DNA from 2 places in the Enterobacter sp. ECC_219_Taxon_10 genome. Region 2 is predicted to be linked to the other one. Evidence: predicted binding sites of a transcription regulator. Region 2 holds the regulator's gene; the other holds the start of a gene.

Region 1 (15,981 bases), 2.1 Mb from region 2:
TCACCAGCCCCGGCCCTGAAAGGACGCGCTCGGCGGAAACGTGGCCGATCTCCGCGCGTAACTCTTCGAGGATAATGCCCTCTTCTTCGCTGTTTGGCGCAAAGTCTACGTGGCCGCCTTCACCCGGCAGGCTCACCCAGCGCTGAGCAACATGCACCAGGTGCGACACGCCCAGGCCGGTACCGGCACCGTAAACCGCAATCGGCTTGCCCTCGACCGGCTCAGCACCGCCAAACTGGATCAGGTGCTCCGGCTTTAGCATCGGGATCGCCATGGACACCGCGGTGAAGTCATTGATGATTTCCAGATGCGCAAACCCGAGGTTTTTTTTCATCTCTGCGATGGAGAAGGCCCAGGTATGGTTGGTCATTGCGACCCAGTCGTCGGTTATCGGGCAGGCAATGGCGATGCAACCGTCTTCGACGCTCGCCTGATGCTCTTCCAGATAGACGCGAACAACGGCCTCAAGGCTTGGGTAATCCAGCCCTGAGTAGGTTTTCGCCCGGGAAATTTCACCGCTACTTACATCGCATAATGCGAGACGCGCGTTCGTGCCGCCCACATCGCCTACCAAAGCATACTTTGTCATTCTTCTACTGCTCCGCTAAAGTCAGAATAAATCTTTGGGACACTGTAAATTCAAGGCGTGATAACAACAACGACCGGAAGGTGAATGCCCGTGGATTATCGATCTTCGTCACAGAATAACTTTACCGTTTCAGCACCTTTTGCACTATTGCCAGAAGGCTTAATGTGCAAAGTAACGTAATACCTTTTGTACAAGGAAATCATCATGCTCCACCCGCGAGCCAGAACCATGCTGTTGCTGGCCATTCCTGCGCTGATCATCGGCGTGGCCTCAAGCCTGGTACTTATTGTCGTGATGAAAGTCGCGTCGGTGCTGCAAACCCTGTTATGGACGGCGCTTCCGGCAAAGCTGGGGGTCACCGCTGATTCTTCGGCGTGGATCATTGTAATGCTGACGTTAACCGGCATTGCGGTGGGCCTGGTGATCCGTTTCAGTCCCGGTCATGCCGGACCGGACCCGGCGCTGGAACCGCTGATTGGCGCTCCGATTCAGCCCTCTGCACTGCCGGGGCTGATCGTCGCGTTGATCGTGGGCCTGGCGGGCGGCGTCAGTCTGGGCCCCGAGCATCCTATTATGGCGGTGAATATAGGTCTGGCGGTTTACCTTGGCTCACGCATTCTACCGCGCGTCGGCGCGCTGGACTGGACCATCCTCGCCTCCGCTGGCACCATCGGAGCGCTTTTCGGCACGCCTGTTGCTGCCGCTCTGATTTTTTCACAGACGCTCACCAGCAATGATGATGCCCCACTCTGGGATAAACTTTTTGCTCCGCTGATGGCTGCAGCCGCCGGCGCGCTGACGACCAGCCTGTTTTTCCATCCCCATTTTTCCCTCTCTCTGCCCCACTACGGAGAGATGCAGATAGCGGATATTTTCAGCGGCGCCATCGTCGTCGCAATAGCCATCGCGCTGGGGATGGTGGCGGTATGGTGTCTTCCGCGCCTGCACCGGCTGGTGCATAAGCTCAAACATCCGGTGCTGATTCTGGGTACAGGGGGATTAATCCTCGGAATATTAGGCTCGATTGGCGGGACGGTGACGCTGTTCAAAGGTCTGGATGAGATGCAGCAGCTCGCCTTCAGCCAGGTATTTAGCGTTTCCGATTACCTGCTGTTTGCCGTCATCAAGCTGGCGGCGCTGGTCGTCGCTGCAGCCTGCGGTTTCCGCGGTGGACGCATCTTCCCGGCGGTGTTTGTCGGTGTGGCACTGGGGCTGATGCTGCACGAGCATGTCGATGCGGTTCCAGCGGCGATTACCGTCTCCTGCTCTATTCTGGGGCTGGTACTGGTGGTGACGCGTGATGCGTGGCTAAGCCTGTTTATGGCGGCGGTCGTGGTGCCGGATTCAACGCTTTTCCCGCTGCTCTGCATCGTGATGTTGCCCGCCTGGCTCCTGCTGGCGGGCAAACCGATGATGATGGCCTGGCGAAACGACAAGTAATCAGGCGCTATTGCGCGCTTCCAGCGCTTTGGTAATCGCTCCCAGCAGCGGCGGGATGTCCGCTTTTGGTAGCATCACCTCAATCAGCGAGAGCCGCTCGTGGTGCGCCACTTTCTCCAGAACGTCCGCCAGTTGCTCCGCTTCACTGACCCGCCAGCACTGAGCCTGAGGATCGAGGCTCAGGGCCTGCGGGATTTGCGTCCAGTTCCATAGCGCAATGTCGTTGTAACGCTGTTCCGGCCCGTGAATTGCCCTTTCAACCGTGTACCCTTCGTTGTTGAGCACCAGAATGATGGGGTGCTGTTTATCACGCAACATTGACCCGAGCTCCTGAATGGTCAGCTGCGCCGCGCCATCACCCGTCAGCACAATCACGCGCCGGTTCGGGCAAGCCGTTTGCGCGCCGAACGCCGCGGCAAGGGTGTAGCCGATCGAGCCCCACAGCGGCTGGACGATAAAATTCACATCGGCAGGCAAACGCAGGTCAATCGCGCCGAAGGCCGAGGTCCCCTGATCGGCAAGGATGATATCTCCCGGGCGAATAAACGTTTGCAGCGTTTTCCAGAAATTCTCCTGGGTAAGCGATCCCTCCGGTTGAGGGAAGTTCATCGCGCTATGGGACAAGGGAGCTGGCTTCTCGTGAACATGCTGTTTGCACAGCTCCACCAGCGTTTCAATTGCCTGAAGCATTGGGATGCCGGTAAACCAGATATCACCGACGCGTGAAGCATGAGGCTGAACCTCTATCGTTTGCGACGGGGTTAACTGATGGGTGAAGCCAGCCGTCAGGGTATCGGTAAATCGCGTGCCGATGCACAGCACCGTGTCCGCCCCCTCTATCGCCTCTTTTACCGGGCCGGCGCTTGCCGAACCGCTGTAAGTGCCGTAAAAGCCGGCGTGACGTTCGTCGAATATGCCTTTGCCCATCAGCATGGTGGCGTGTGCCATCGGTACGTCCTTCACCCACTTCTGTAGCGCATGCTTCAGCCCATGGCGCAGAACAAGGAAATCCGCTAACAGCGCGGTACGTTTGCTGGCAGCCAGTTTATTCTCCGCGGCATCCCGGAACGCTTTCAGGCAGGCGCTATCGGCATGGGCATGCCGAAGCGTGAGAGCGTTTACAGGCGGCGTGGCGGCTTTTTTTGCCACATCGGCAGGTAACATCAGATAGCCGGGGCGACGTTCCCGGAGCATGGTCGTCAGTACCCGGTCAATTTCATAACAGGCGTTTTGTTCAGTCAGGATCGCCTGTGCAACGGTGATCGGTTCGCTCATATGGTAAAAATGACGGAACTCACCATCGCCCAGCGTATGGTGCAGCAGCTCGCCTCTTTGCTGAGAAGCCGTGCCCGGCGCCCCAACGATATGCAGTACCGGAACGTGCTCGGCATAGCTGCCCGCAATGCCGTTCATGGCACTTAACTCTCCTACGCCAAACGTCGTCAGCAGCGCCGCGAAGCCCTTACAGCGGGCATATCCGTCAGCGGCATAAGAGGCGTTTAATTCGTTGGCACAGCCCACCCAGCAGATATCCGGGCTGTCTATCACGTGGTCGAGAAACTGCAGGTTATAGTCGCCCGGCACGCCAAACAGATGATCGGCTCCACAATCTGTAAGACGGTCCAGCAGGTAATCGGCGACGCAGTACGGGGTACGCATAAACAGGTATCCTTCTGATGTTGACCTCACCTTGAGTATTAAATAAGCGTGATGGCTGTCCAGAATTGGCGGTAAGAAGGGTATGGAAAGAATGCTTTACAAAAAAGGCTGCGCTATGCTGCTTTTTTTCACGTTAATGTAAACGTATACACTACTTTTTCTCTGCAGCGCGAGGGGTCATAAAAATGGGTTATCAGCCGGACAAAAGTCGTTACCAGACAATGGAGTATCGCCGCTGCGGGCGTAGCGGGCTCAGGTTCCCTGCCGTCTCGCTCGGGCTGTGGCACAATTTTGGTGACGCCACGCTTCTCGAAAACAGCCGTCAACTTTTACAGCGCGCATTCGATGTGGGTATTACGCATTTCGACCTTGCCAATAACTATGGTCCCCCGCCGGGGTCCGCCGAGCGTAATTTCGGCCGTATTTTGCAGGAGGATTTCCTGCCCTGGCGCGACGAGCTAATCGTCTCCACGAAAGCGGGATATACCATGTGGGACGGCCCTTACGGCGACTGGGGATCGCGCAAATATCTGCTGGCAAGCCTGGATCAAAGCCTGAAGCGCATGGGGCTGGAGTATGTCGATATCTTCTATCATCACCGTCCCGATCCTGAAACGCCGTTGCAGGAAACCATGAAAGCGCTTGACCATCTGGTGCGCCAGGGCAAAGCTCTGTATGTCGGGTTATCCAACTACCCCGCCGAACTGGCGCGTAGAGCGATTGATATCCTGAACGATCTGGGCACGCCCTGCCTGATTCACCAGCCGAAATACTCGATGTTCGAACGTGCGCCGGAACAGGGTTTGCTGGATGTTCTGCAGGAAAAAGGGGTCGGCTGTATTCCCTTCTCGCCGCTGGCAGGCGGACAGTTGACCAACCGGTATCTTAACGGTATTCCCGCCGATTCCCGTGCGGCAAGCGGCAGTCAATTCCTTAACCCGGATCAGATCACCGAAGAGAAGCTGGAGAAGGTACGCAAGCTAAACGCCCTGGCGGAAAGCCGCGGCCAGAAACTCTCCCAGATGGCGCTGGCCTGGGTGTTACGCCATGAGGAAGTGACCTCGGTGCTGATTGGGGCAAGTAAAGCGGCTCAGATCGATGACGCCGTGGGCATGCTGAAAAACCGCCATTTTTCCGCAGAAGAGCTGACGCGTATTAACGAAATCCTGAACAGCTCAAAATAAAACCACTTTTAGCAAAAAGTGCTCTCCCTCAGCAATTCGGAGTTGAGGCGATGAAACGAGGCTTTACCAACTCGTAATATTGCGTTAACAGGCCCCACGAAGGCCCCGATCGTGAAGGAGAAAGAGTATGTTCAGGTCACTGATTCTTGCAGCGGTATTACTGGCTTCAGCCCCGCTCATCGCCACTGCGGGCGAAATCACCCTGTTGCCATCAGTAAAATTACAAATTGGCGATCGTGACGACTACGGCAGATACTGGGACGGTGGCTACTGGCGCGACCGTGACTACTGGAACCGTCATTATGAATGGCGTGGTGACCGCTGGCGCAGGCATGATAACGGCCTGCATCGCGGCTGGTATAAAAATAACGCCTATGAACGCGGCTACCGCGAAGGCTGGAACGATCGTGACGACCGCCGCGGCGGCTGGGGTCACGGCGGAAAAGGACACGGTGGTCACGGCCACGGTCGTCATTAATGCAAAAAGGAGCCTCCCGGCTCCTTTTTCTTTTATAGCCCCAGCGCTGTGCCAATCAACAGCCATAAGTTTAGCGCTACGACTACCACCACAATCGCCCAACCGGTTCGTTTCACCAGCGTCGTGTTAACCAAATCGCCCATCAACGTTTTATTGCTGGTGAAAATCAGCAGCGGCACCAGCGCCAGCGCAATACCAAAGCTCAGCAGCACCTGGCTCATCACCAGAATTCGCGTTGGATCGAGCCCCATCAGAATCACAACAAATGACGGCAGCATGGTGACAAAACGACGCACCCATAGTGGAATATGGAAGCGCACAAAACCCTGCATCACCACCTGCCCTGCCAGCGTACCTACCACCGTGGAAGAGAGGCCGGCAGCGACCAGGCTCAGACCAAATATCGTTGCAGCAGCATGGCTCAGTAACGGCTCCAGCGTGAGATAGGCCTGATCGAGATCGGCAATACCGGTATGGCCGTTAAAGTGGAAAGCGGCGGCGGCGGTGGCCATCATCGCCAGATTCACAAAACCCGCGATGGTCATGGCGATTGCCACATCCCATTTGGTTGCCGAATAACGCTCTTTGCGCGTCCCACCATGAAGATGTTGGGTCAGCGAGGAGTGTAAATAAATGACATGCGGCATGATGGTCGCCCCCAACACCCCGGCGGCCAGGAACACCGCTTCCGAGGTGGGCAGGCCTGGGATCACCATGCCTTTCGCGAGCTGCGCCAGGTTCGGCTGTGAGAAAATCAGCTCAACGATGTACGCCGCAGCGACAAACAGCAGCAGACCACCAATGACCTTCTCCAGCGGCTTTTGCCCTCGACGCTGCAGCATCAGGATCAGGAACGTAGCAATCCCGGTCAGTACCGCCCCTTGTAACAGTGACACACCCAGAATTAGCTTAAAGCCGATCGCCGCGCCGATAAACTCAGCGAGGTCGGTTGCCATGGCGATGATTTCTGCCTGAACCCAGTAGAGCCAGACCGCTGGACGCGGATAGTGGTCGCGGATTTGCTCCGCCAGGTTTTTACCCGTGGCAATCCCCAGCTTTGCAGAGAGCATCTGGATCAGCATCGCCATCAGGTTAGCCCAGACGACCACCCACAGCAGCTTATAGCCGAAGCTGGCCCCGGCCTGAATATTGGTCGCAAAATTACCCGGATCGATATAGCCGATGGCAGCAATGAACGCAGGCCCCATTAATGCGAACCGCAACTTGCGCGCTGCTCTGCCACTGCTACCCTCTACGCGACTGTTTGTCATTATCTGCCTCTGGAAATATAGCCTTTGCTATGTTTAATGCTATCAAAATGAGAATGATTATCAAGATCATTTGAATGGTTTGAAATGATTTCTCTGATAGCTAAGAACGATAGATGGGCAGGTGGTGCGACATCACAGAATGTGAAAATGCGCAGTCATTTGTGAAGCGTAGCACACAAACTTAACTTTTCACTCATTTACCTAACATAACAAAAATGTATTGTGGATCACTATTTTTGAGACTCGTCACAGGATGTAACTATAGTGTGTCCTTGATCTCGTTTTCTTTTCGCTTGTTACATAGAATGTGCACGAAAATTAAACCTGCCTCATATTTGGAGCAAATATGGACCGCGTCCTTCATTTTGTCCTGGCACTTGTTGTCGTTACTGCACTCGCATTGCTGGTCAGCACAGACCGCAAAAAAATTCGTATTCGTTATGTTGTCCAACTGCTGGTCATTGAAGTTTTACTTGCGTGGTTCTTCCTGAACTCCAACGTAGGCCTCGGCTTCGTGAAAGGCTTCTCCGAAATGTTCGAAAAACTGCTCGGATTCGCCAACGAAGGGACAAACTTTGTCTTCGGTAAAATGAACGACGAAGGTCTGGCGTTCTTCTTCCTGAAGGTACTGTGCCCAATCGTCTTCATCTCCGCGCTCATCGGTATTCTGCAGCACATCCGCGTTCTGCCGTTCGTTATTCGAGGAATTGGTTTCCTGTTATCCAAAGTGAACGGCATGGGTAAGCTGGAATCTTTCAACGCCGTAAGCTCCCTGATCCTCGGTCAGTCTGAGAACTTCATCGCGTATAAAGATATCCTCGGCAAAATGTCCCGTAACCGCATGTACACCATGGCGGCAACCGCAATGTCTACCGTTTCCATGTCTATCGTGGGCGCGTATATGACCATGCTGGAGCCAAAATATGTTGTTGCAGCGCTGGTTCTGAACATGTTCAGCACCTTTATCGTTCTGTCGCTGATCAACCCGTACCGTGTTGACGCCAGCGAAGAGAACATTCAGATGTCTAACCTGCATGAAGGTCAGAGCTTCTTCGAAATGCTGGGTGAGTACATTCTGGCCGGTTTCAAAGTGGCGATTATCGTTGCCGCCATGCTGATCGGCTTCATTGCGCTGATTGCTGCACTGAACGCCCTGTTCGCTGCGGTGCTGGGTATCTCCTTCCAGGGCATTCTGGGCTACATCTTCTATCCATTTGCCTGGGTGATGGGTGTTCCGGCTCACGAAGCGCTGCAGGTGGGCAGTATCATGGCGACCAAGCTGGTTTCAAACGAATTCGTTGCGATGATGGATCTGCAGAAAATTGCCGGCACGCTCTCTCCACGTGCGGTGGGTATTCTGTCCGTATTCCTGGTCTCCTTCGCCAACTTCTCGTCCATCGGCATTATCGCCGGTGCGATTAAAGGCCTGAATGAAGAACAAGGTAACGTAGTTTCTCGCTTTGGCCTGAAACTGGTTTACGGCTCCACCCTGGTGAGCGTTCTGTCTGCTTCTATCGCAGCACTGGTACTGTAACGTTTACTGTTAAAACAAAAACCGGGAGTCTGGCTCCCGGTTTTTTTATGCCCGCAATTCTTTCAGCGGTTTGGGTTTGCCTATCAGATAGCCCTGCAGATAATCCACGCCGAAGCGAAGCAGCATCTCCCGCTGCGCCGGTGTTTCTACATATTCCGCAACAATGCACAGCGATTTCGTTTTCGCCAGATTACACATCGACTGGACGATCATCGCATCCATATCATCAGTGCAAATATCTTTAACAAAGCAGCCGTCAATTTTAATGATATCTGCCTGCAGACGTCTGAGACGCTCGTAGTTGGCATAACCGGTGCCAAAATCATCAATGGCAATCCGGAAACCATAATCCCGCAGTTGTTGAATATTGCTGATGCTGCAGCCGGAATTTGAGAAGGCCTGCTCTTCAGTGATCTCAATCACCACGGTCTGAGGCGCAACGCCGTAGCGCTCAAACAGCGTACAAATCTCGGTCGCCACCTCCTGTTGCATCAGCGTGAGCGGCATCAGATTGACGGAGAAACGGGCGCCAGCCTGCGTCGCAGGGTGATCGCGCAGCCACTGCAGTAATTTTTCCATAACGCACATATCAAACCGGTGGCTGAGGTTGAACTGGGCAACCAACGGAATAAAGCGATCCGGGGTGATGATCTCCCCTTCACTCTCCATGCGCGTCAGAATTTCATAGTAGCCGCTACCGTCTGCCTTCTGAATCGGCTGCACGTATAAATGGAACCGATCTGTCTCCAGAGCATGCTTAATACGCGCTAACATCAGAACACGCTCCGTTGTTTGTCCCGATGCTGCCTCCAGGCTATTCGTCAGCGCAAGCACGTTGTGCCCTGCGCAAGATTGCTCGGCCAGCCAGCTCAGTTGCCCCAGCGTGTGATGCAAATTTTCACCGTTTTCTACCATCCCCCAGGATGCACCAAACTCAATATCCAGCCCGGTGTTGTTCCAGAAAATCTTACGGCTGTTCAGCCGATCAACCATATGCTGGAGACGCTCTGCAATTTCCGGCCCCAGCAATACCACCACCAGCTCGCTTCCGGGTAACTGGAAGAGCATCTCATTCTTTTGCAGAAGCGGCTGCAGCGACGTGGCGATCGTTCGTTTGCAATGGACCCGCATGAGGATCCCGTAGTGGCGGCTCAAAAATTCCAGGTTATCCATGCGCAACATGCAAACCTTGGCCTCCGGATGCATCTCAAGATGCTCTTCCAGGGCACGAATATTGGGTAAACCGGTTAGCGGATCGGTGAGCGCCCTGCCCTGCCACCCCCGCTTCAGCCACTCGCTGCGCTGGTAAATCCGCGACATGTAAAGCAAGCAGATGGCAAAAGAGATCAGCACGGACAGAATAAAGGAGAGCGAATGGCCTGTTTCCACCCCGTTCAGGAAGTTATAGTTGTAGGTCAACAGCAGAAGCGCTGAAGCAGCCCACAGCAGTGAGATAAGCGCGTAGGTCAGGCGGCTTATCGCTAAGGTAAAAAGAATAAAAATCAGCGGCATTAAATAGCCCGCAATAACAGGTGATTCAAAAGGCCCACATAAAACGGCCAGGACGAAGCCTAAAAGCATCAGCCAGACAAATATATATAATGAATTCTTGTGGAAAAACACGGGCTTCACGCTTCGCCGCCAGAAGGTTATGGCATAGCGGGGATTAATTATCATTCTTAGCGGGTAATAGAACATCATGGTAAAAATCAGCGCCGCGCAAATCAGGCTTTGAATATCCACGACGTTATAAATTACCGTTCCTTCGCCGAAGAAGGTGGAGATAGTTACCGGGAAATCAAAGAAATAGCCAGCTAAATACATCGACAGCTTAATGCCGACGGGAACGATAAAACCGAGCCAGAATATACGTAACCCGACATGCTTGTTCGGGATGCAGAAGCGCCAGCGCCTGCCCAGCATGAGGCGCAGAAGGCCACATGCCGCGAACAGCGAAAAGGTCTGACAAAACAGTAATACTGAATATTGTAGCGGCACTAAATTAACGTAAAATAAATTAGTGACACTAAAACCTAACAAAATGGGAAGAACGGCCCGGCGACCAAATAACAGTATTACCGCCAGCATTACGCTCAGGGGGAGCCACGCTAAATAAACATCGTGACCATTTACCATTGCGCGGGGAGAGAGGTAACGGGAAAAAGGTACCGCAATCAGACATATTGTCAGGGCAATTATAAATATCTTTACATTATTGTACGTTTTTCTATTCATTAAGATGATGACATTATTATCCGTTCATTTTATTGACCGGATGGATAATAGGTTTATTAATTGCACGAATCAAGTTGAAGTCTATTTATAGACTGGTTTATTGATGTCGATTGAGGTCAGGTACAGGAATACCTTCTTTTTGATAACAAAAAGCGGTGAGGGGTTTTACAAACAGATAAAAAAAACCCTCGTCTTTTGACGAGGGTTTAAAATTTTGGTGGAGCTAAGCGGGATCGAACCGCTGACCTCTTGCATGCCATGCAAGCGCTCTCCCAGCTGAGCTATAGCCCCACATGTGACTTTACTAACCGCACTCTGTTGGGTTCAGAGTTTGGTGGAGCTAAGCGGGATCGAACCGCTGACCTCCTGCATGCCATGCAGGCGCTCTCCCAGCTGAGCTATAGCCCCATCGTAAAGCTGTCATGTTGACGGGCGGCATAATATGAATTCCGCCGCGGAGTGTCAACGGCAAAATCAATTCCAGCTATTCAATCGCCGAAAAATCATGCAAATGAATCACTTTGCGAGCCTGCTCGCAGTCATGAGTTAAGCCTGTCACGTTTTCATGTAAAACGGTGCTATAAAATGAGCCATTAATTAACCCTACGAATATTCAGGAAATTGCATGATCAAGGAACGAATGACGCCGGAAGAGTTAGCCCTCCTCACTGGCTATAGCCGACAGACCATCAATAAATGGGTACGTAAAGAGGGTTGGATAACGTCACCTAAGCCCGGCGTCCAGGGGGGTAAAGCGCGACTGGTGCATGTGAACGAAAAAGTGCGTGACTTTATCCGCAGCGCACGCAGGGCAACGGAAGCATCCGCTATGCCTGACGGCATCAGCACTGACGGTTCGCTTCATACCCTACTCCTGACGCTGGCCAATGAAATGACGCCGGAAGAGCAGAAGCAGATGACATCGCTGCTATTGCGGGAAGGGATTACCGGTTTGTTGCAACGTTTAGGGATTCGCGACCAGAATTAATATGAAAAGACTACGTAGCAAAATGACCACAGAAGAGCTGGCGGAGAATTTGGGAGTTGCCAGACAAACGGTAAATCGCTGGATACGCCAGCAGGGGTGGAAAACCGAAGGGCTCAATGGCGTAAAAGGCGGTCGGGCGCGGCTCATTCACGTTGATGCGCGCGTGAAGGAACATATTATGAGCCTCCCGGCTATCCGTAACCGTCAGGCGGTTTATCATCTGGCTGAGGTGACCTCCTCTTACGGTGAACATACTTCAAATCTGCGTCCGGGCATTATTGAAACGCTGGAGAGTATGACTGAGCTTGAGCAAAAGCGTCTGGATACCTTACTGAAGCGCGAAGGCATACGCGGTTTTCTTGCTCGTCTGGGTATTGCTGAATGAAAGGCAAAAAAAACGGCAGGATACCCTGCCGTTTTTTCTTATAAGACTTTATTACTGCTGATTTTCACGTTCTGCAATAAAATCCAGCGCCTTGTTGATGCGCGCCACGCTGCGTGATTTCCCGATGGCATGGACAGTCACGTCCAGCGCTGGAGACTGGCCCGCACCGGTCACCGCGACGCGTAGCGGCATACCGACTTTGCCCATGCCAACTTCCAGCTCGTCTGCGGTCGCCTGAATGGCGTGATGCACATTCTCAGCGGTCCACTCGGTGAGCGCAGCCAGCTTGTCACGCACCACTTCCAGCGGCTGACGAGCTACCGGGCGGAGGTGCTTCTTCGCGGCGTCCGCGTCGAACTCGTCAAACTCTTCATAGAAGTAGCGGCAGCTTTCGGCAATTTCTTTCAGCGTTTTGCAGCGCTCGCCGAGCAGTTTCACCAGGTCCGCCAGCTCAGGGCCGGTGCGGGTATCAATATTTGCCTGCTCAATGTGCCACTGCAGATACGTCGCCACATATTCCGGCGGCATGGTATTGATGTAGTGGTGGTTCAGCCACAGCAGCTTGTCGGTATTAAATGCGCTCGCTGATTTGCTCACAGAGCTCAGAGAGAACAGTTCGATCATCTCTTCACGGCTGAAGATCTCCTGGTCACCGTGGGCCCAGCCCAGGCGCACCAGATAGTTCAGCAGCGCTTCCGGCAGATAACCGTCGTCGCGATACTGCATGACGCTGACCGCACCGTGACGTTTAGACAGTTTTTTACCATCGTCGCCGTTGATCATAGAGACGTGCGCATAGACAGGCACAGGCGCATTCAGCGCTTTCAGGATGTTGATCTGGCGTGGGGTATTGTTGATATGGTCTTCACCACGGACAACGTGGGTAATTTCCATATCCCAGTCATCAACCACTACGCAGAAGTTATAGGTTGGAGAACCGTCGGTGCGACGAATGATCAGATCGTCCAGCTCCTGGTTGCTGAATTCGATCGGGCCACGGATCTGGTCGTCGAAAATCACCGAGCCATCCTGCGGGTTAGCAAAACGCACCACGCACGGTTCATCAGCAGCATGCTCGCTATGGTCGTGGCGGCAGCGGCCGTCATAACGCGGTTTTTCACCGTTCGCCATCTGCTCTTCGCGCAGCGCATCCAGACGCTCTTTGGAGCAGTAGCATTTATACGCCGTGCCCGCGACCAGCATCTCATCAATAACAGCGTTATAGCGGTCAAAACGTTTAGTCTGGAAATACGGGCCTTCATCCCACTCCAGGTTCAGCCAGTTCATCCCATCCATAATGGCTTCAATTGCTTCCGGCGTGGAGCGCTCAAGATCGGTGTCTTCTATACGCAGCACGAACTCACCTTTGTTGTGGCGTGCAAAAAGCCAGGAGTAGAGAGCAGTACGAGCACCACCGACGTGCAGATAGCCTGTCGGGCTCGGCGCGAAGCGAGTTTTGATTTTCATGAAATGGCCTTACGTTATAAAGATGCCGGCAATCGGCAAATCCCGGGGAAAAAACGATGGGCAATATTCTATCACTGTGGGGGGATTCCTCAATGTCGATCCCTTTATCGTGGCGGAGTTTACTGTTTTTGTTTAGAAATCATGCGCCACCGCCCGTTTTGCGATCGTTTTGTTTAATTTTACGACGAACGAATAAAAACTTTAGAAAATGCGTTGACTCATTTTCAACTCTCCCTATAATGCGACTCCACACAGCGGGGGTGATTAGCTCAGTTGGTAGAGCATCTCCTTTACACGGAGGGGGTCGGCGGTTCGAGCCCGTCATCACCCACCATCTACTTCGGTAGACTCGCAGTGTAGATAAGAATTGAGATTGGGCGATTAGCTCAGTTGGTAGAGCATCTCCTTTACACGGAGGGGGTCGGCGGTTCGAGCCCGTCATCGCCCACCATTCTCACCTTATCGCAGCAGTTCCGAAATGGGCGATTAGCTCAGTTGGTAGAGCATCTCCTTTACACGGAGGGGGTCGGCGGTTCGAGCCCGTCATCGCCCACCATTTCGGGTCGTTAGCTCAGTTGGTAGAGCAGTTGACTTTTAATCAATTGGTCGCAGGTTCGAATCCTGCACGACCCACCAATGTAAAAAAGCGCCCTAAAGGCGCTTTTTTGCTATCTGCACTTTACATCTTCAACGCCGCAATTAACGTCTTCACCGCAGGCGTCGCCTGCTTCTCGTCATACACTACATACAAATCTGCCGGTATACGCTCCCGTAACGGGCGGAATACCACGCCCGGCCACTGCATTTGCGCGTAGCTGTCGGCAGTAAGCGTAATCCCCATTCCCATGCTGATCATCGCCAGTACCGTTTGCGGCTCAACGGCTTCACGCACGATCATCGGCGAAAACCCGGCTTGCTGGCAAACGCGATGTAAAAATGCCCAGTCAGAATGTGCTGAAGGCATCGTGACAAAATACTCATCCTGCAATTCTGTAAGCGCAACGGATGATTCGCTGACCAGGCGGTGATCTTCCGGCATCGCCACCAGAAAAGCCGCTTCACGCAACCGCAGGCTGGTAAAACCCGCGGTAGGTTCCGTTGCCATTCGCCAGATCCCGACATCCAGCTCCCGGCGCTCAAGCAGCGCCATCTGCATTACCGGCGATTTTTCGCGAAAAACGACATCAACGTTCGGATGCTCTTTCAGGAAAGCGCGCATCACCGTGCGCACCTCACTCCACATGGCGGTTCCGACAATCCCCAGCTCGATGCGCCCTGCTTCCCCCCGGCCAATTTGCTCGACGCGAGCCAGAGCCTGGTTTGCGCTGGCGAGCAGCCGGCGTGACTCTTCCATCAGCACTTTACCGGCATGCGTCAACGCGACGCTCCGCGAGTGGCGAATAAACAGTAACGTGCCCAGCTGACTTTCCAGCTCTTTAATGTGCAGGCTTAACGGCGGCTGGGACATGTTGAGACGGGCCGCAGCCCGTCCAAAATGTAGTTCCTCCGCCACGGCCAGAAAATAGCGCAGCAGCTTGAGATCGGTTCGATAGACGCGTTCCATCAAAACATATCCTGGCGATAACACTTATGCGCCTACCTTAAAGCCTTTCAGCGTCCGGAGGGAAAATTTAGTGCGCAACTGTGCGCATCTCGCTGTTTTTACTGGCGTGGCGATAGTTAAAGCTGAAGTAAAAGACCACCGCGAGCACCAGAGCATAGGCCGCAAACACCAGCCAGATCGTCTGCCAGTCCTTCACTCCTTCAACCGAGAAATAATCAACCGCCGCACCACTCAATACCGAACCGAAATACGCCCCGATACCGTTAACGGTCGTCATAAACAACCCTTGCGCGCTGGCGCGGATATCGGCGCTGACCTCCTGTTCAACAAACACCGAGCCGGAAATGTTGAAGAAGTCGAACGCACAGCCGTAGACAATCATTGAGAGCATGAGCAGCGCAAAGCCCGTTGCGGACGGATCGCCAAAGGCAAACAGGCCAAACCGCAGCATCCAGGCCACCATGCTCATCAGCATGACGGCTTTAATGCCAAATCGTCCGAGGAAGTACGGAATGGTCAGGATGAAGAATACCTCTGACATTTGCGAAACGGAGAGCAGAATGGACGGATATTTGACGATAAAGCTATCTGCATACGCCGGATTACGCGCAAAATCATGCAGGAAGGGGCTGCCAAACGTGTTGGTTATCTGCAGCACGGCGCCGAGCAGCATGGCAAATAAAAAGAACACCGCCATGCGGGGCTGTTTAAACAGGATAAACGCATTGAGGCCCAGCTTGCTTGCCAGAGACGGAGACGTTTTCGACTTCACAACCGGAATGGCCGGCAGGGTCAGAGAATAGAGTGCCAGCAGCAGAGACGCACCAGCCGCAATATAGAGCTGTATGTTGCTTAACTCCGCGCCCATGAGGCTTATGGCCCACATCGCCGTTATAAAGCCCACGGTGCCATACACCCGCACTCGCGGAAAATGGCTCACCGTATCCAGCCCTGCCTGTTCAAGACAGGAGTAGGAAATGGTGTTCGACAGCGCAATCGTGGGCATGAAGGCCATCGCATTCACCAGCATGACCCAGAACATCAGCCCTGGCTCATTGACCTGCGCGGCATAGCAGAGCGCGACGGCGCAGACGAAGTGGCAAATGACGTATGCGCGGTCTGCCCGCAGCCACTTGTCGGCAATAATCCCCACCAGCGAAGGCATAACGATCGCGGCAAGTCCTTTG
Region 2 (15,981 bases):
CTTCCCAAAAATCTTCTCCCGCGTGACCAAAGCCGACGCGCCGGTGCAGGGTATGCTGGCAATTGTCATCTTCCAGAGCGGATTGTCGCTGATGACCATTAGCCCGTCCCTGAACAGCCAGTTTAACGTGCTGGTCAACCTGGCGGTGGTGACGAATATCATTCCGTATATTCTGTCGATGGCGGCGCTGGCGATCATTCAGAAGGTGGCGAAAGTTGATCCACGCAAAGCGCGTGCGGCGAATATTGTGGCGCTGATTGGGGCAATCTACAGCTTCTATGCGCTCTACTCATCCGGCCAGGAAGCGATGCTGTATGGCGCGATGGTGACCTTTATGGGCTGGACGCTGTACGGTCTGGTGTCACCGAGATTTGAATTGAAGAATAAGCATAGTTAAAAAAAAGCCCGGTGGCGCTAGCGCTTACCGGGCCTTTTTCTCCCTCTCCCTTTGGGAGAGGGCCGGGGTGGAGGCATCAGCCCGCACCAGAACCGCACTTACGCGTTTTTCAGCACTTCGCTGACAATCTCTACCGCTTCTTTCTCAATCTGCTGGCGGTGCTCAGCGCCGAGGAAGCTTTCGCAATAGATTTTGTACGCATCTTCCGTACCGGACGGACGCGCGGCGAACCAGCCATTTTCGGTCATCACTTTCAGTCCACCGATAGACGCACCGTTACCCGGTGCCGCCGTCAGACGGGCAGTGATCGGATCGCCTGCCAGGGTACTTGCGCTGACCATCTCTGGGGAGAGTTTGGACAATGCAGCTTTCTGCGCAGAGGTCGCGCCAGCCTGGATACGGTTATAGCTTGGCGCACCAAAGCGTGCCGCCAGCTCGTTGTAGTGTTCCTGCGGGTTTTTACCGGTAACCGCGGTGATTTCCGCAGCCAGCAGGCACATGATGATGCCGTCTTTATCGGTTGACCACGGGGTGCCGTCGAAGCGCAGGAAGGACGCGCCCGCGCTCTCTTCGCCGCCGAAGCCAAAGCTGCCGTCGTGCAGACCGTCAACGAACCACTTGAAGCCCACCGGCACTTCCACCAGCTTGCGGCCCAGCGCGTCCACCACGCGGTCGATCATCGCAGAAGAGACCAGCGTTTTACCGACAGCCACCTCTTTGCCCCACTGCGGGCGGTGCTGGAACAAGTAGTTGATCGCAACAGCCAGGTAGTGGTTCGGGTTCATCAGCCCGGCAGGGGTGACGATGCCGTGACGGTCATAATCCGGGTCGTTAGCAAATGCCAGATCGAACTTGTCGCGCAGCGCCAGCAGGCCCGCCATCGCGCACTCGGAGGAGCAGTCCATACGGATCGCGCCGTCTTTGTCCAGGTGCATGAAGCGGAAGGTCTGATCAACGTGATCGTTCACGATGGTCAGATCCAGCTTGTAGTGCTCGGCGATGCGCTTCCAGTACTCAATACCGGAGCCGCCCAGCGGATCCACGCCCAGCTTCAGGCCGGCTTTCTGAATCGCCGCCATATCGACGATATCCGCCAGCCCTTCCACGAACGGCTGAACCAGATCCTGCTCTTTCACGTGGCCGGAGGCCATCGCTTCATCAAGAGAAATACGTTTAACGCCTTTCAGGCCGTCGGCCAGCAGCGCGTTTGCACGATCTTCCACCACTTTGGTGACGTTGGTGTCAGCCGGGCCGCCGTTAGGTGGGTTGTATTTGATACCACCGTCTTCCGGCGGGTTGTGGGATGGCGTGATAACGATCCCGTCTGCCAGTGCGCCACCTTTTTTGTTGTGCACAAGGATTGCGTTTGATACCGCTGGCGTTGGGGTGAAGCCGTTGTTCTCCTGCACAATCACGTCAACGCCGTTTGCCGCCAGCACTTCCAGCACGGAAATGAACGCCGGTTCAGACAGCGCATGGGTATCTTTGCCCACGTAGCACGGACCGGTAACGCCGTTTTTGGCGCGCTCTTCCGCAATGGCCTGAGCAATGGCCAGAATATGCGGTTCGTTAAAGCTGTGGCGCGCCGCGCTGCCGCGGTGACCAGATGTACCAAACTTCACTGCGTGTTCTGCGTTGCCCACGACCGGTTTCAGCACGTAATACTGCGCGGTCAGCTGAGCGACGTTAATCAAATCGCTTTGTTGTGCAGGTTGGCCTGCACGGCTGTGATTTGCCATTACCGGGTCCTTATGATGCAAGGGTTAAATTGTACCGCAAACCTTTTCAATCAATTCCGCCGGGAACTGCATGGACTGCATGATGTGTTCAATCATGCTGCACTTGCGGCCCGTATTGGTATTGGTGATCACCCAGTACGGGGTGCCAGGGACATGTTTAGGTTTGGTTTGATTGCCATTTTGCAGCAGCGTCTGCTCGTCGCCCGCGAAATAGACGCGGGTACGGCCGTGCAGCGACTCGGTCGCTTCAGCAAACGCTTTGTTATCCAGGGCGTAAAGTGTAGACAGCACCAGCATAAAACGGTTGACCGCCTTTTTCTGCTCCGCATATTCGTCGGAGAGCAGCAGCTCACGCATCGCGCGCACTTTATCTTTTACCGGCGTCACGGCAGGTTTTGCCTGTGCAGCAACGCTCGGCTGAGACACGACATCTTTGGTAACTGGGGTGGCAGGCTGTGAAGCGGCGGAAATTTTAAGCATGCGCCGTAAAATGTCGGACGCGCTCTCCCCGATATGCCGCGTCTGGCTGGCAATATACTGATAGAGTTCGTCATCAACTTCGATTGTTTTCATCTTAATCCAGTGCGATATCTTATCTGAATACAAGTCATTGGGATTATAAGGTCAAATCCCAACAGCGGATAGCGTCAAACCAGGTTGGCGGCAAAAGTCAGATTAAACTGGAACCTTGCAGCCGGGCGGCAGAATGGTCAACATGATACCCTAACCTGACATACGTAAAAAAAGAACTTTGCCATGAAATTGAATACCCGAGCGCAAACTGCACAATCGCCGAACAATAATTCCCCCATCGTGCTGGTTCATGGACTTTTTGGCAGCCTGGATAACCTGGGCGTGCTGGCCCGCGATTTGGTCAGCGATCACGATATTCTACAGGTTGATATGCGCAATCACGGGCTTTCCGGCCGCTCAGACGTAATGACCTATGCGGCAATGGCGCAGGACCTGCTGGATACGCTTGATGCGCACAATCTGCAGAAGGTGACCCTCATCGGGCATTCAATGGGCGGTAAAGCGGTTATGGCGCTCACCGCGCTGGCGCCAGAACGCATTTCCGGGCTTGTGGTCATTGATGTTGCCCCTGTGGACTACGACGTTCGACGTCATGATGAGATTTTCGCAGCAATTAATGCTGTAACGGCAGCTGGCGTTTCCACACGTCAGCAGGCGGCAACGGTTATGCGTGAGCATCTTGATGAAGAAGGCGTGGTGCAGTTCCTTTTGAAGTCGTTTGTTGACGGGCAATGGCGTTTTAACGTGCCGGTGCTGTGGGACCAGTACAACAACATCGTGGGCTGGGAAACCGTCCCCGCCTGGCCGCACCCTGCTCTCTTTATTCGCGGCGGCCACTCTCCTTATATTACCGACGCTTACCGCGACACGCTGCTGGCACAGTTCCCGCAGGCGCGCGCCCACGTGATTGCCGGGGCCGGGCACTGGGTTCACGCCGAAAAACCTGACGCTGTACTGCGCGCTATCCGCCGCTATCTCGCTGATACTGCAAATTGATTAAAAAGAGAGCGACTGGAAGATGACAGGCTTCCAGTCGTTGGCGTGCCGTTTTTGGTGATGTATGATGGCGCGCTTATCGCCCGGGCTTTAGCAGGGCGGCGTGTTTCCCCCGAAGTCTCAGAATCATGGCCAAAGAACAAACGGACCGTACGACACTAGATCTGTTCGCGAATGAGCGTCGACCGGGACGACCGAAAACGAATCCGCTTTCGCGCGATGAACAGCTGCGTATCAATAAACGCAATCAGCTTAAACGCGATAAAAATCGTGGGCTTAAGCGTGTCGAACTGAAGCTCAACGCTGACGCTGTCGATGCGCTTAACGAGCTGGCCGAGGCGCGTAATATCAGCCGCAGCGAGCTTATTGAAGAGATGCTCATCGCTCAGCTTGAGACGCTTCGCAGCCAGGCATAAGTCTGAAAAACCTCTTTATCGCCCTTTTCATGTAGCACAGAGTGCAGTCCTGCGCGATAGCGGTTTCCGCAGGGTTGCCAGTTCTGCTATTATTGCCCTTATCCGTGGCCGAATTGCGCCACCATACCATTAAGTTTCAAGAGGTTATTTTACTCATGGCAATCATCGGCATTTTCTTCGGCAGTGATACCGGCAATACCGAAAATATCGCAAAAAACATTCAGAAACAGCTCGGTAAAGACGTTGCTGATGTGCATGACATCGCCAAGAGCAGCAAAGAAGATCTCGAGGGCTATGACATTCTGCTGCTGGGTATTCCAACCTGGTACTACGGTGAAGCCCAGTGCGACTGGGACGATTTCTTCCCGACGCTGGAAGAGGTGGACTTCAACGGGAAGCTGGTCGCACTGTTTGGCTGTGGCGATCAGGAAGACTATGCCGAGTACTTCTGTGACGCGCTGGGGACGATTCGCGACATCATTGAGCCGAATGGCGCGGTTATTGTTGGTCACTGGCCGACTGCCGGTTACCACTTCGAAGCCTCTAAAGGCTTGGCCGATGACGATCATTTTGTCGGTCTGGCCATTGACGAAGACCGTCAGCCTGAGCTTACGGCAGAGCGTGTAGAGAAGTGGGTTAAGCAGATCCGTGAAGAACTCCACCTGGACGATATTCTCAACGCCTGATTTTTTCTACGGCGCAACGCAGGTTGCGCCCGTTTTCCAGGTAAAACCGATTAAATTAATTGCTACAAACTTTTAACTTTTTCGCCCAGACCTGTACAATGTCTCCCTGGCAAAATGTGGTTTCCATTGAGCAAGTTTGTTGGTGATACCACGTTTTTATAAGCATATTTTGCCTGAGACTTGCAGTTTTCATTTAGGCATGGCAGTTCTATAATGAGACGCATTAACCCAGGTGCATTTTCTGTCACTTCCTTCAGAAGTGAATCGTTTAGCAACAGGACAGATTCCGCATGACTGACAACAATACCGCATTAAAGAAGGCTGGCCTGAAAGTAACGCTTCCTCGATTAAAAATCCTCGAAGTGCTTCAGGGTCCAGACAATCACCATGTCAGTGCGGAAGACCTTTATAAACGTCTTATCGACATGGGTGAAGAGATTGGGCTGGCCACCGTTTATCGCGTGCTGAACCAGTTTGATGACGCGGGCATTGTTACCCGTCATAATTTCGAAGGCGGTAAATCTGTATTCGAACTGACCCAGCAGCATCACCACGATCACCTGATCTGCCTCGATTGCGGCAAGGTCATTGAATTTAGCGATGATTCCATCGAAGCGCGTCAGCGTGAAATCGCAGCTCGTCACGGCATTCGCCTGACCAACCACAGCCTGTACCTATACGGTCACTGCGCTGAAGGGGATTGCCGCGAGAATGAACACGCTCACGACACAAAATAAGTTAGCGTTCATACTCTGAGCCAGCCGCGAGGTTGGCTTTTTTTTGCGTCAAAAAAGCCCGGTAAGCAAAGTGCCACCGGGCGTAAAGCAACTTATTTATTGTTATTGCGTATCTCGTTCCAGATCTTATCGCAACGCTTCGCCACTTCCTGATCGTTACCGGTTTTACGCGCCTGAATACAGGCCTGATAATCCATCACCCGAACGTTCTCCTGCGTCGCGAACTGCTCATGCGCTTTCTCTTTCTTCAACACATTCAGCACGCTCCGACAGGCTTCGATTTTCTCCGGCGATCCTTCCGCGGTATTAATACAGGCGCTATACGCCTCCTTCAGACGGGAATCCTCTTTTGGCGCCTGAGTCTGAGCGCACGCCACCAGCCCTGATGCCAGCAACGCGACGATTACGATTTTTTTCATCATGTGCAGTCTCCAGACCGGCGGGACTCAGCCCGCCGGTGTGCTCATCAGAAGATGGTGAATGGGGCGATAACCATGAATTTGACGTCACGTTCATCCTGGAAGATGTTGCCGTAACCGCCCGCATAGCTTGGAATATCGGAGTGGTTGTCATACTGGGTGAAGTGCAGCTTGAACATCGTGCCTTTCGCGCGGCCATCCTGCAGGGTATAGATAGCATCCAGGCTGTAGGAGGACTCTTTCAGGCGATAGTTAGGATCGTAGTAGGCATCCGGCGTCGCCATGTCTGCTGGTTTTGCGTCCCAGGCGTATGCGTAAGAAGCCCCCACCGCCCAGCCAGGCAGGTTCCAGTTTTTCAGGTCATACATGGCGCCGAAGAAGACCGCTTTCTCGCCGTCGGCGTTGAAGTCGGAGCGGTTATCCCACCAGATATCCAGACGACCGTTGGATGATGCATAGGTCGGGGTCATACGCTGCAGGAAGTAGCCCTGCTGCCCTTCCGCCTTCACCCATGTCCCTTCCAGACGCAAATCAACCTGACCGACTTTGTAGCCGAAGGTCAGCGCCTGAAGCCACGCGGTGCCGTTATAAATGTCATTTACGCTGCCATCGCTGACCTTATCGCGCGTACCGTAGAACTGGTAGCTGGTGCTCAGCGGGCTACCGGCGATATCAAATTTGTAGCTGGCTTTAGCAAAATACTGATCGATATAGCCTTCCGCCTGACCAAATGCGGCTTCCAGAACCAGATCGTTTTTAAAGTCGTACTTCGCGCCCAGCGAGTGGAGGTAATCGACTTTGGTTTTCTTATCGTTCTGGTAGAACTTATCCATTTCGATGTGCCACGGCGCTTTGTACTCGTTGGTCCACATATAGGAGAAGCTCAACGCACCTGCGTCACCGTAGTCAAAGTTAGCCCCGGCTTCTGCACCCTGATAGGTACCAGGCATAAAGCTCCAGTGCGGCGCTAACAGCGTCTGGCCGGTTGGCTGAATATACCCCCCGCGCGCCCAGACCGGGCCGTATTTAAATTTCGCTGCAGCCTTATAAAGGCTGATACCGCTTTTATCTCCGGACCAGTCTTCGTCATAGGCTTTATTGCTGGAGGAGAAGGCAATTTCGTTCGGGTGGCCGCTGTCGCCGTTTTCCGCCATTTCGATTGCGGTAAATGCAGCAATATCCAGACCGAACATATCAGCGGCATAGCCTGACTGGAAGTCCAGGTTGGCGTTCCAGGTGGAGTGAGAGAGGTTGGTTTTGTATTTATCTTCTGTGACATCTTTACGGTCACGTTCACGCTGCCAGTAATAAATACCGCCAGTGAGGGTAGAATCTTCGATGAAACCTGCTGCTTTCGCCTCTGGTGTCACCACCAGGCCCGACATTGCTGTCACACCGGCAATAGCCAGCGCCAGCGCATTACGTTTGCCACTGAACGTACGCATAGATTATTCCTCTTTGACGAATTAAAACGCCTTAAACGGCGAAAATATAAAAGACCAAATGGTCAGGGGTAGTTATAAATACCCTCGAATTAACTACCGTCTTTAGGTTATTTTTCGCGACGCGAATTATCAATGCTTTTCAGTGGGCAAAAGTCAGGATTATGACGAAGTGCACATAATTGGTAGTGCTTTGTAACATTTAGCCGGATGCGAGGTGTGGCGGGGCTAAAACAGGTAATTTCAGCGTATTAGACCGTAAAAAAACACGTATTTGTTCTTATTCTCTTTTTTATCATAAAGACAAACTTTTTTTAGAAAAATAAGTAGCACCACGTTGACCAAAAATTTTAGTTGGCCTAATTACGGGTCTACTTTAACGATATGATCATTAAATAAAAAAACGCCGCTATAAGCGGCGTTTGTTTCTCATTGACCAGTGCAGCGTTATTATTCGCCGATCTTCGTCCAGGTATCACGCAAACCTACGGTACGGTTAAATACCGGCTTTTCTGCCGTACTGTAACGGCTGTCCAGGCAGAAGTAACCTTCACGTTCAAACTGGAATGCTTTGCCCGCTTCAGCCGCTTTCAGCGACGGCTCCGCGTAACCCTGTTTGATCACCAAAGATTCCGGGTTGATAGTCGCCAGGAAGTCTTCAGCTGCACCCGGGTTAGGGACGCTAAACAGACGATCGTACAGACGAATTTCTACCGGCAGCGCGTGGGAAGCGCTCACCCAGTGGATCACGCCTTTCACCTTGCGGCCATCTGCCGGATCTTTGCTCAGCGTCTCTGCATCGTACGAACAGAAGATGGTGGTGATGTTGCCTTCTGCATCTTTCTCTACGCGCTCGGCTTTGATGACGTAGGCGTTACGCAGACGCACTTCTTTACCCAGCACCAGACGTTTGTACTGCTTATTGGCTTCTTCACGGAAGTCAGCACGATCGATCCAGATTTCACCGCTGAACGGCACGTCGCGGCTTCCCATTTCCGGTTTGTTCGGATGGTTAGGCATGGAGACCAGCTCGCTTCCACCCTGCGGGTAGTTTTCGATAATCAGTTTCACCGGATCGATAACGGCCATCGCGCGCGGGGCGTTTTCGTTGAGATCTTCACGAATGCAGGATTCCAGAGACGCCATTTCGATGGTGTTGTCCTGCTTGGTCACGCCAATACGTTTGCAGAACTCACGAATAGAGGCGGCAGTGTAACCACGACGGCGCAGACCAGAGATGGTTGGCATACGCGGATCGTCCCAACCCTCAACGTGCTTGTCTGTTACCAGCAGGTTCAGCTTACGCTTGGACATCACGGTGTATTCCAGATTCAGACGAGAGAACTCGTACTGACGCGGATGCACAGGAATGGTGATGTTATCCAGCACCCAGTCGTACAGACGACGGTTGTCCTGGAACTCCAGCGTACACAGGGAGTGCGTAATGCCTTCCAGCGCATCGCTAATGCAGTGGGTGAAGTCGTACATCGGGTAGATGCACCACTTGTTGCCGGTCTGGTGGTGTTCCGCAAATTTAATGCGGTACAGCACCGGGTCACGCATCACGATAAACGGAGACGCCATGTCGATTTTGGCGCGCAGGCACGCTTTGCCTTCTTCGAAACCACCGGCACGCATTTTTTCAAACAGCGCCAGGTTCTCTTCCACGCTGCGATCGCGGAACGGGCTGTTTTTACCTGGCGCAGTCAGCGTACCGCGATACTCGCGGATTTCGTCAGCAGACAGTTCGTCGACGTATGCCAGACCTTTATTGATCAGCTCCACCGCGTAGGCATACAGCTGATCAAAATAGTCAGAGGAGTAGCAGATATCGCCAGACCAGTTGAAGCCCAGCCATTGCACGTCGTTTTTAATGGACTCAACGTATTCGATGTCTTCTTTTACTGGGTTGGTGTCATCGAAACGCAGGTTGCACTGCCCCTGGTAATCTTGCGCAATGCCAAAATTCAGGCAGATCGATTTCGCGTGACCAATGTGCAGGTAGCCGTTCGGCTCCGGCGGGAAACGCGTATGTACCGTGGTGTGCTTACCACTGGCCAGATCTTCATCGATGATCTGACGAATAAAGTTACTCGGGCGGGCTTCTGCCTCACTCATCGTGGATTCCTCAAAGCGTAAACAACGTATAACGGCGTATGATCTTATAAGCCGGACGTAGTGACAACCCTTAGTTACGGAAAATACGTATCAGATGAAAATAATGGGGGCATTTGCTGCAAAAAAAAGCGGCGGAGGATATCCCCCGCCGCTTAAGGCATGACTCTACTCAGGAGCGATTACTTGCCTTTAATCTCATACAGCGCTGTTTGGCCTGCAACTACCTGACCTTTCGCCTGAATGACCAGGCCGCTGAAGTCATCAATGTTGCTGCAAACGACCGGGCTAATCATGGAGCGCGCGTTGGCGTTCAGGAAGTCCAGATCCATTTCCAGAATCGGCTGACCCGCCACCACTTCAGCGCCCTCTTCTACCAGGCGAGTAAAGCCCTGACCGTTCAGCGCAACGGTATCGATACCCATATGGACAACGATCTCCGCGCCTTTTTCGGTTTCGAGGCAGAACGCGTGGTTGGTGTTGAAGATTTTCACGATGGTACCGGCCGCCGGAGACACAACGGTTTTGTCCGTTGGTTTCACCGCCACGCCGTCACCAACCGCTTTGCTGGCGAACGCTTCGTCAGGCACCTGCTCAAGCGCAACCACGTCACCGGTGACCGGGGACACCAGCGCAGCGATAGTCACCGCATTTGGCACGGCCTGCGGTTTTGCAACCGGCGCTTCAGCTACTGGAGCGCTATCCGTTGAGGCGGCAGCAACCGGCCCACGGGCGACCACTTTTTTCATTTCATCGCCGATAGATTCAGCTTTCGCACCCACGATAACCTGGATGGTTTGCTTATTCAGTTTCACCACACCAGACGCGCCCAGGCGTTTACACATCGCATCACTCACGCGCGCGGAATCACCCACGGTCAGACGCAGACGAGTAATACAGGCGTCAATCGCTTTCAGGTTGTCGGTACCGCCGACTGCGGCAATATAGCTGGTCGCCAGCTGGGTTAAACCTTCTTCGGTATTGCTGTTTGCTTCACTGGTAACAACATCTTCTTTCGTATCTTCGCGGCCCGGCGTTTTCAGGTTAAACATACGAATCACCGCGCTGAACAGAACGAAGTAGATAACGAAGAAGATCAGGCCCATCACCACCAGCATCCAGACGTTGCTGCTTGCCGCCGGCAGGTTGTACATCAACACGTAGTCAATGGCGCCTGCGGAGAAGGAGAAGCCCGCATGGATACCCAGAAGGGTGGCAACGAACAGGCTGATACCGGTCAGGATTGCGTGCATGAGGTACAGCAGCGGAGCCAGGAACATGAACAGGAATTCCAGTGGCTCGGTAACACCGGTCAGGAAAGCGGTAATCGCAACAGACAGCAGCATGCCGCCAACCATCGGACGACGCGCTTTTGGCGCGGCCAGGTACATAGCAAGCGCAGCACCAGGCAGACCAAACATCATAATTGGGAAGAAACCGGACATAAACATGCCCGCGGTGCCGTCACCCGCGTAGAAGCGGTTGATGTCGCCGTGGAAAACGGTGCCCGCCGCATTGGTAAACTCACCAATCTGGAACCATGCGATGGTATTCAGCACCTGATGCAGGCCTGTAGGGATCAGCAGACGGTTAATGAAACCGAAGATACCTGCGCCCATCGCACCCGCAGAAACGATCCACTCGCCGCCCGCATGAATGGCATGCTGCACCGGCGGCCAAACGTAGCCAAAGATCGCTGCCAGAACCAGGCAGAAGAAGCCCGTCGCGATCGGAACGAAACGTTTTCCACCGAAGAAACTCAGGAAATCAGGAAGCTTAATATTTGCCCAGCGGTTATACACGGCGCCGCCAACCAGACCGGTAATGATACCCGCCAGCACGCCCATATTGATTTCAGGGTTAATGGTTACCATCGCTTTCGTCAGGATGAAATAACCGACTGCGCCTGCCAGAGCCGCAGCCCCTGCACTGTCTTTTGACCAACTGGACGCGACGCCGATGGCGAATATCAGCGCCAGGTTATCAAAAATAGCGCCGCCTGCCTGAGCAATGAACGGCACATTAAGAAGATCGGGTTGCCCGAATCGCAACAGTAATGCTGCAACCGGTAGCACGGCGATAGGGAGCTGCAAAGCCCTACCGAGGCGCTGGAAAAAACCTAAAATATTCATCCTATTCCCCCTACGAGGCCCGTTATCGGGCTCGTGCAGTAACTATGTTTTTATTGTGTCGACAACGATTAATACAGTTGATGATTCACTGGCATTGTGAGTGTGTGAAAAATTAATTCGTATCGCAAATTAAACACCCATTTTTTGTGATTTTTGTCACCAAATATCGTAATCCCCCCTCCCTTTCACTGGCTAACAGCCAAAACTTATTTTATCATTCAAAAAATCAAGACGGATTGATCCGGCCTGAAAGGTTCCAGGTTACGCTTAAGCATCAGGTTCCGATTACCATCCGCCCACTCTTCTACTTTAACTCTTGAGGTGAACAATGAGACTGATTCCCCTGGCAACTGCTGAACAAGTCGGTAAATGGGCCGCTCGCCATATCGTTAACCGTATTAATGCCTTCAAGCCTACTGCCGATCGTCCGTTCGTTCTTGGCCTTCCAACCGGTGGTACTCCACTGACCGCGTACAAAGCGCTGGTTGAAATGCACAAAGCGGGCCAGGTTAGCTTTAAACATGTTGTAACCTTCAACATGGACGAATATGTTGGCCTGCCAAAAGAACATCCTGAAAGCTACCATAGCTTCATGCACCGCAATTTCTTTGATCACGTTGATATCCCAGCTGAAAATATTAACCTGCTGAATGGAAATGCGCCTGATATTGACGCAGAATGCCGTCAGTACGAAGAAAAAATCCGTTCTTACGGTAAAATCCACCTGTTTATGGGTGGCGTGGGCAACGATGGGCATATCGCGTTCAACGAACCAGCCTCTTCTCTGGCTTCCCGTACCCGCATTAAAACGCTGACCCATGACACCCGCGTGGCAAACTCCCGCTTCTTTGACGGTGACGTGAACCAGGTTCCAAAATACGCCCTGACCGTTGGCGTAGGCACCCTGCTGGATGCCGAAGAGGTGATGATTCTGGTGCTGGGCGGCGTGAAAGCGCAGGCGCTCCAGGCTGCCGTTGAAGGCAACGTTAACCACATGTGGACCATCAGCTGCCTGCAGCTGCATCCTAAATCAGTCATCGTCTGCGACGAACCGTCAACGATGGAGCTGAAAGTGAAAACGCTGAAATACTTCAACGAGTTAGAAGCAGAGAACATCAAAGGTCTGTAATTGAATAACCGCCTCTTCCACAAGAGGCGGCCGCTTTTTTTAACCGGGGGTCGTTATGTACGCTTTAACCCACGGTCGGATTTATACCGGCCATGAAATTCTGGATGACCATGCGATTGTTATCGCCAATGGCCTGATTGAACGTGTTTGTCCGCTGGCAGAGCTGCCGCCGGAGATTGAACAGCGCTCACTCAATGGAGCAGTAATCTCCCCCGGTTTCATCGACGTACAGCTGAACGGCTGCGGCGGCGTGCAATTCAACGACACCGCCGAGGCGGTGACGGTTGAAACGCTGGAAATCATGCAGAAAGCTAACGAGAAATCAGGCTGCACCAGCTATCTGCCGACGCTCATCACCAGCAGTGATGACCTGATGAAACAGGGTATCCGCGTGATGCGCGAATACCTGGCGAAACACCCGAATCAGGCGCTGGGTCTGCACCTGGAAGGACCATGGCTGAATATAGTGAAGAAAGGCACGCATAATCCGGATTACGTGCGCAAGCCTGATGCTGAACTGGTCGACTACATGTGTGCCAACGCTGATGTAATCGCTAAAGTGACGCTGGCGCCTGAAATGACCGGCACTGAGGTCATCAGCAAACTGGCTGCCGCCGGGATTGTGGTTTCCGCAGGCCACTCAAACGCCACGCTGAAAGAAGCCAAAGCGGGCTTCCGTGCGGGTATTACCTTTGCCACGCACCTTTACAACGCCATGCCGTATATTACCGGCCGTGAACCGGGTCTGGTCGGAGCGATTCTCGACGAACCAGACGTCTACTGCGGCATTATCGCTGATGGTATGCACGTTGATTACACCAACATTCGCAATGCCAAGCGGCTGAAAGGTGACAAGCTCTGCCTGGTCACCGATGCCACTGCGCCAGCAGGTGCAAATATTGAGCAGTTCATTTTTGCCGGTAAAACAATATACTACCGCAACGGACTGTGTGTGGATGAAAACGGTACGCTGAGTGGCTCCTCTTTGACCATGATTGAAGGGGTGCGTAATCTGGTTGAGCATTGCGGGATTGCGCTTGATGAAGTCCTGCGTATGGCCACCCTTTATCCGGCTCGCGCCATCGGCGTGGATAAACAGCTTGGCGGAATTGCACCAGGTATGGTTGCAAACCTGACGGCATTCACACACGATTATAAAATTATTAAGACCATCGTTAATGGTAACGAGGTCGTCACTGAGTAAGTAAAAGTATGACACCTGGCGGACAAGCTCAAATCGGTAATGTCGATCTCGTTAAACAACTTAACAGTGCGGCGGTTTATCGCCTGATTGACCAACATGGTCCAATCTCGCGGATCCAGATAGCCGAACAAAGCCAGCTTGCTCCCGCCAGCGTGACAAAAATCACCCGCCAGCTCATTGAGCGCGGTTTGATCAAAGAAGTCGATCAGCAGGCCTCCACCGGGGGCCGCCGCGCCATCTCCATTATTACCGAAACCCGCAACTTTCAGGCCATTGGCGTCCGGCTTGGTCGTCATGACACCACGCTCACGCTCTACGATCTGAGCAGCAAAGCCATTGCCGAAGAGCACTACCCGCTGCCCGAACGCACCCAGGAGACGCTGGAACACGCGCTGCTGAATACCATCGCGCACTTTATAGAAAGCTGTCAGCGCAAGATCCGCGAACTCATCGCCATCTCCGTCATTTTGCCGGGCCTCGTCGACCCGGAAAGCGGTGTAATCCGTTACATGCCGCATATTCAGGTTGAGAACTGGGCGCTGGTCGACGCGCTGGAGAAACGCTTTAAGGTGACCTGCTTTGTCGGCCATGATATTCGATCTTTAGCGCTGGCTGAGCACTACTTTGGTGCGAGTCAGGACTGCGAAGACTCTATTCTGGTGCGCGTACACCGCGGTACGGGCGCTGGCATTATCTCCAATGGCCGTATATTTATTGGTCGCAACGGTAACGTTGGCGAGATCGGCCACATTCAGGTTGAGCCACTCGGCGAACGCTGCCACTGCGGCAACTTCGGCTGCCTTGAAACCATTGCCGCCAACACGGCCATCGAGCAGCGCGTTCGCCACCTGCTTGAGCAGGGTTATCAAAGTCGCGTCACGCTGGACGATTGCAAGATAGGCACCATCTGCAAAGCCGCCAATAAAGGCGACGCCCTGGCCTGTGAGGTGATCGAGCAGGTAGGTCGCCATCTGGGGAAAACCATCGCTATCGCCATTAACCTGTTTAACCCACAGAAAGTGGTGATCGCCGGAGAGATTGTTGAAGCGGAAAAGGTGCTGCTGCCCGCCATCGAAGGCTGTATTAACACCCAGGCGCTGAAAGCATTCCGCCAGAATCTTCCGGTGGTTCGTTCGAAGCTTGACCATCGCTCGGCGATTGGCGCATTTGCGCTGGTCAAGCGCGCCATGCTCAACGGGATCCTGCTCCAGCATTTGCTGGAATCCTGATCGGACCTTATAGTAACGCCTTCTTTTTTTGATGTCGGAATGTCCATGACCATTAAGAATGTAATTTGTGATATCGACGGCGTGCTGATGCACGACAACGTTGCCGTGCCGGGTGCTGCGGAGTTTCTGCACCGCATCATCGACAAAGGAATGCCACTGGTTCTGCTCACGAACTACCCTTCCCAAACCGGTCAGGATCTGGCGAACCGTTTTGCCACCGCAGGCGTCGACGTGCCGGACAGCGTGTTTTATACCTCGGCAATGGCCACGGCGGATTTTCTGAAGCGTCAGGAAGGGAAAAAAGCTTACGTAGTGGGTGAAGGCGCGCTGATCCACGAACTGTATAAAGCAGGCTTTACCATTACCGATGTGAACCCGGACTTTGTGATTGTCGGCGAAACACGCTCCTTTAACTGGGAGATGATGCATAAAGCTGCCTACTTTGTCGCCAGCGGCGCACGCTTTATCGCCACCAACCCGGACACGCACGGGCGTGGTTTTTATCCTGCCTGCGGCGCGCTGTGCGCCGGTATCGAAAAAATCTCCGGTCGTCAGCCGTTTGTGGTCGGAAAACCGAGCCCGTGGATCATTCGTGCCGCGCTGAACAAAATGCAGGCCCACTCTGAAGAAACGGTCATCGTCGGCGACAATCTGCGCACCGATATCCTGGCCGGTTTCCAGGCGGGTCTGGAAACTATCTTAGTGCTTTCCGGCGTCTCGCAGATTGATGACATTGACTCAATGCCGTTCAGGCCAAGCTGGATTTACCCCTCCGTCGACGAAATCGACATTATCTGATACTGAAC

What was found. Region 2 encodes Fur, which represses iron uptake genes when iron is present. Its sites were predicted from a motif close to ATAATAATGAGAACNACTATCAA; they were not measured.
Region 1: AC4ICF_RS16640 (Nramp family divalent metal transporter) is a predicted target of Fur. The motif match lies at 6,663-6,685, and genes of this name have one in related genera.

The regions. Positions count from the first base shown of each region.
Region 1 covers NZ_CM178005.1:3,504,947-3,520,927, forward strand. Annotated here, with positions in the region: gene glk (glucokinase) at 1-589, opposite strand, end outside; gene AC4ICF_RS16620 (ion channel protein) at 794-2,029, shown strand; gene ipdC (indolepyruvate decarboxylase) at 2,030-3,688, opposite strand; gene mgrA (L-glyceraldehyde 3-phosphate reductase) at 3,874-4,872, shown strand; gene AC4ICF_RS16635 (DUF2502 domain-containing protein) at 5,000-5,350, shown strand; gene AC4ICF_RS16640 (Nramp family divalent metal transporter) at 5,383-6,621, opposite strand; gene AC4ICF_RS16645 (NupC/NupG family nucleoside CNT transporter) at 6,968-8,155, shown strand; gene AC4ICF_RS16650 (sensor domain-containing phosphodiesterase) at 8,201-10,390, opposite strand; tRNA gene AC4ICF_RS16655 (tRNA-Ala) at 10,606-10,681, opposite strand; tRNA gene AC4ICF_RS16660 (tRNA-Ala) at 10,723-10,798, opposite strand; gene AC4ICF_RS16665 (YfeC-like transcriptional regulator) at 11,016-11,378, shown strand; gene AC4ICF_RS16670 (YfeC-like transcriptional regulator) at 11,380-11,763, shown strand; gene gltX (glutamate--tRNA ligase) at 11,815-13,230, opposite strand; tRNA gene AC4ICF_RS16680 (tRNA-Val) at 13,489-13,564, shown strand; tRNA gene AC4ICF_RS16685 (tRNA-Val) at 13,606-13,681, shown strand; tRNA gene AC4ICF_RS16690 (tRNA-Val) at 13,711-13,786, shown strand; tRNA gene AC4ICF_RS16695 (tRNA-Lys) at 13,791-13,866, shown strand; gene AC4ICF_RS16700 (LysR family transcriptional regulator) at 13,910-14,794, opposite strand; gene AC4ICF_RS16705 (nucleoside permease) at 14,862-15,981, opposite strand, start outside.
Region 2 covers NZ_CM178005.1:1,409,507-1,425,487, reverse strand. Annotated here, with positions in the region: gene potE (putrescine-ornithine antiporter) at 1-397, shown strand, start outside; gene pgm (phosphoglucomutase (alpha-D-glucose-1,6-bisphosphate-dependent)) at 496-2,136, opposite strand; gene seqA (replication initiation negative regulator SeqA) at 2,161-2,709, opposite strand; gene ybfF (esterase) at 2,893-3,666, shown strand; gene ybfE (LexA regulated protein) at 3,795-4,082, shown strand; gene fldA (flavodoxin FldA) at 4,238-4,768, shown strand; gene fur (ferric iron uptake transcriptional regulator) at 5,059-5,505, shown strand; gene chiQ (ChiQ/YbfN family lipoprotein) at 5,598-5,924, opposite strand; gene chiP (chitoporin ChiP) at 5,972-7,369, opposite strand; gene glnS (glutamine--tRNA ligase) at 7,817-9,484, opposite strand; gene nagE (PTS N-acetyl glucosamine transporter subunit IIABC) at 9,664-11,613, opposite strand; gene nagB (glucosamine-6-phosphate deaminase) at 11,942-12,742, shown strand; gene nagA (N-acetylglucosamine-6-phosphate deacetylase) at 12,798-13,946, shown strand; gene nagC (DNA-binding transcriptional regulator NagC) at 13,955-15,175, shown strand; gene nagD (ribonucleotide monophosphatase NagD) at 15,221-15,973, shown strand.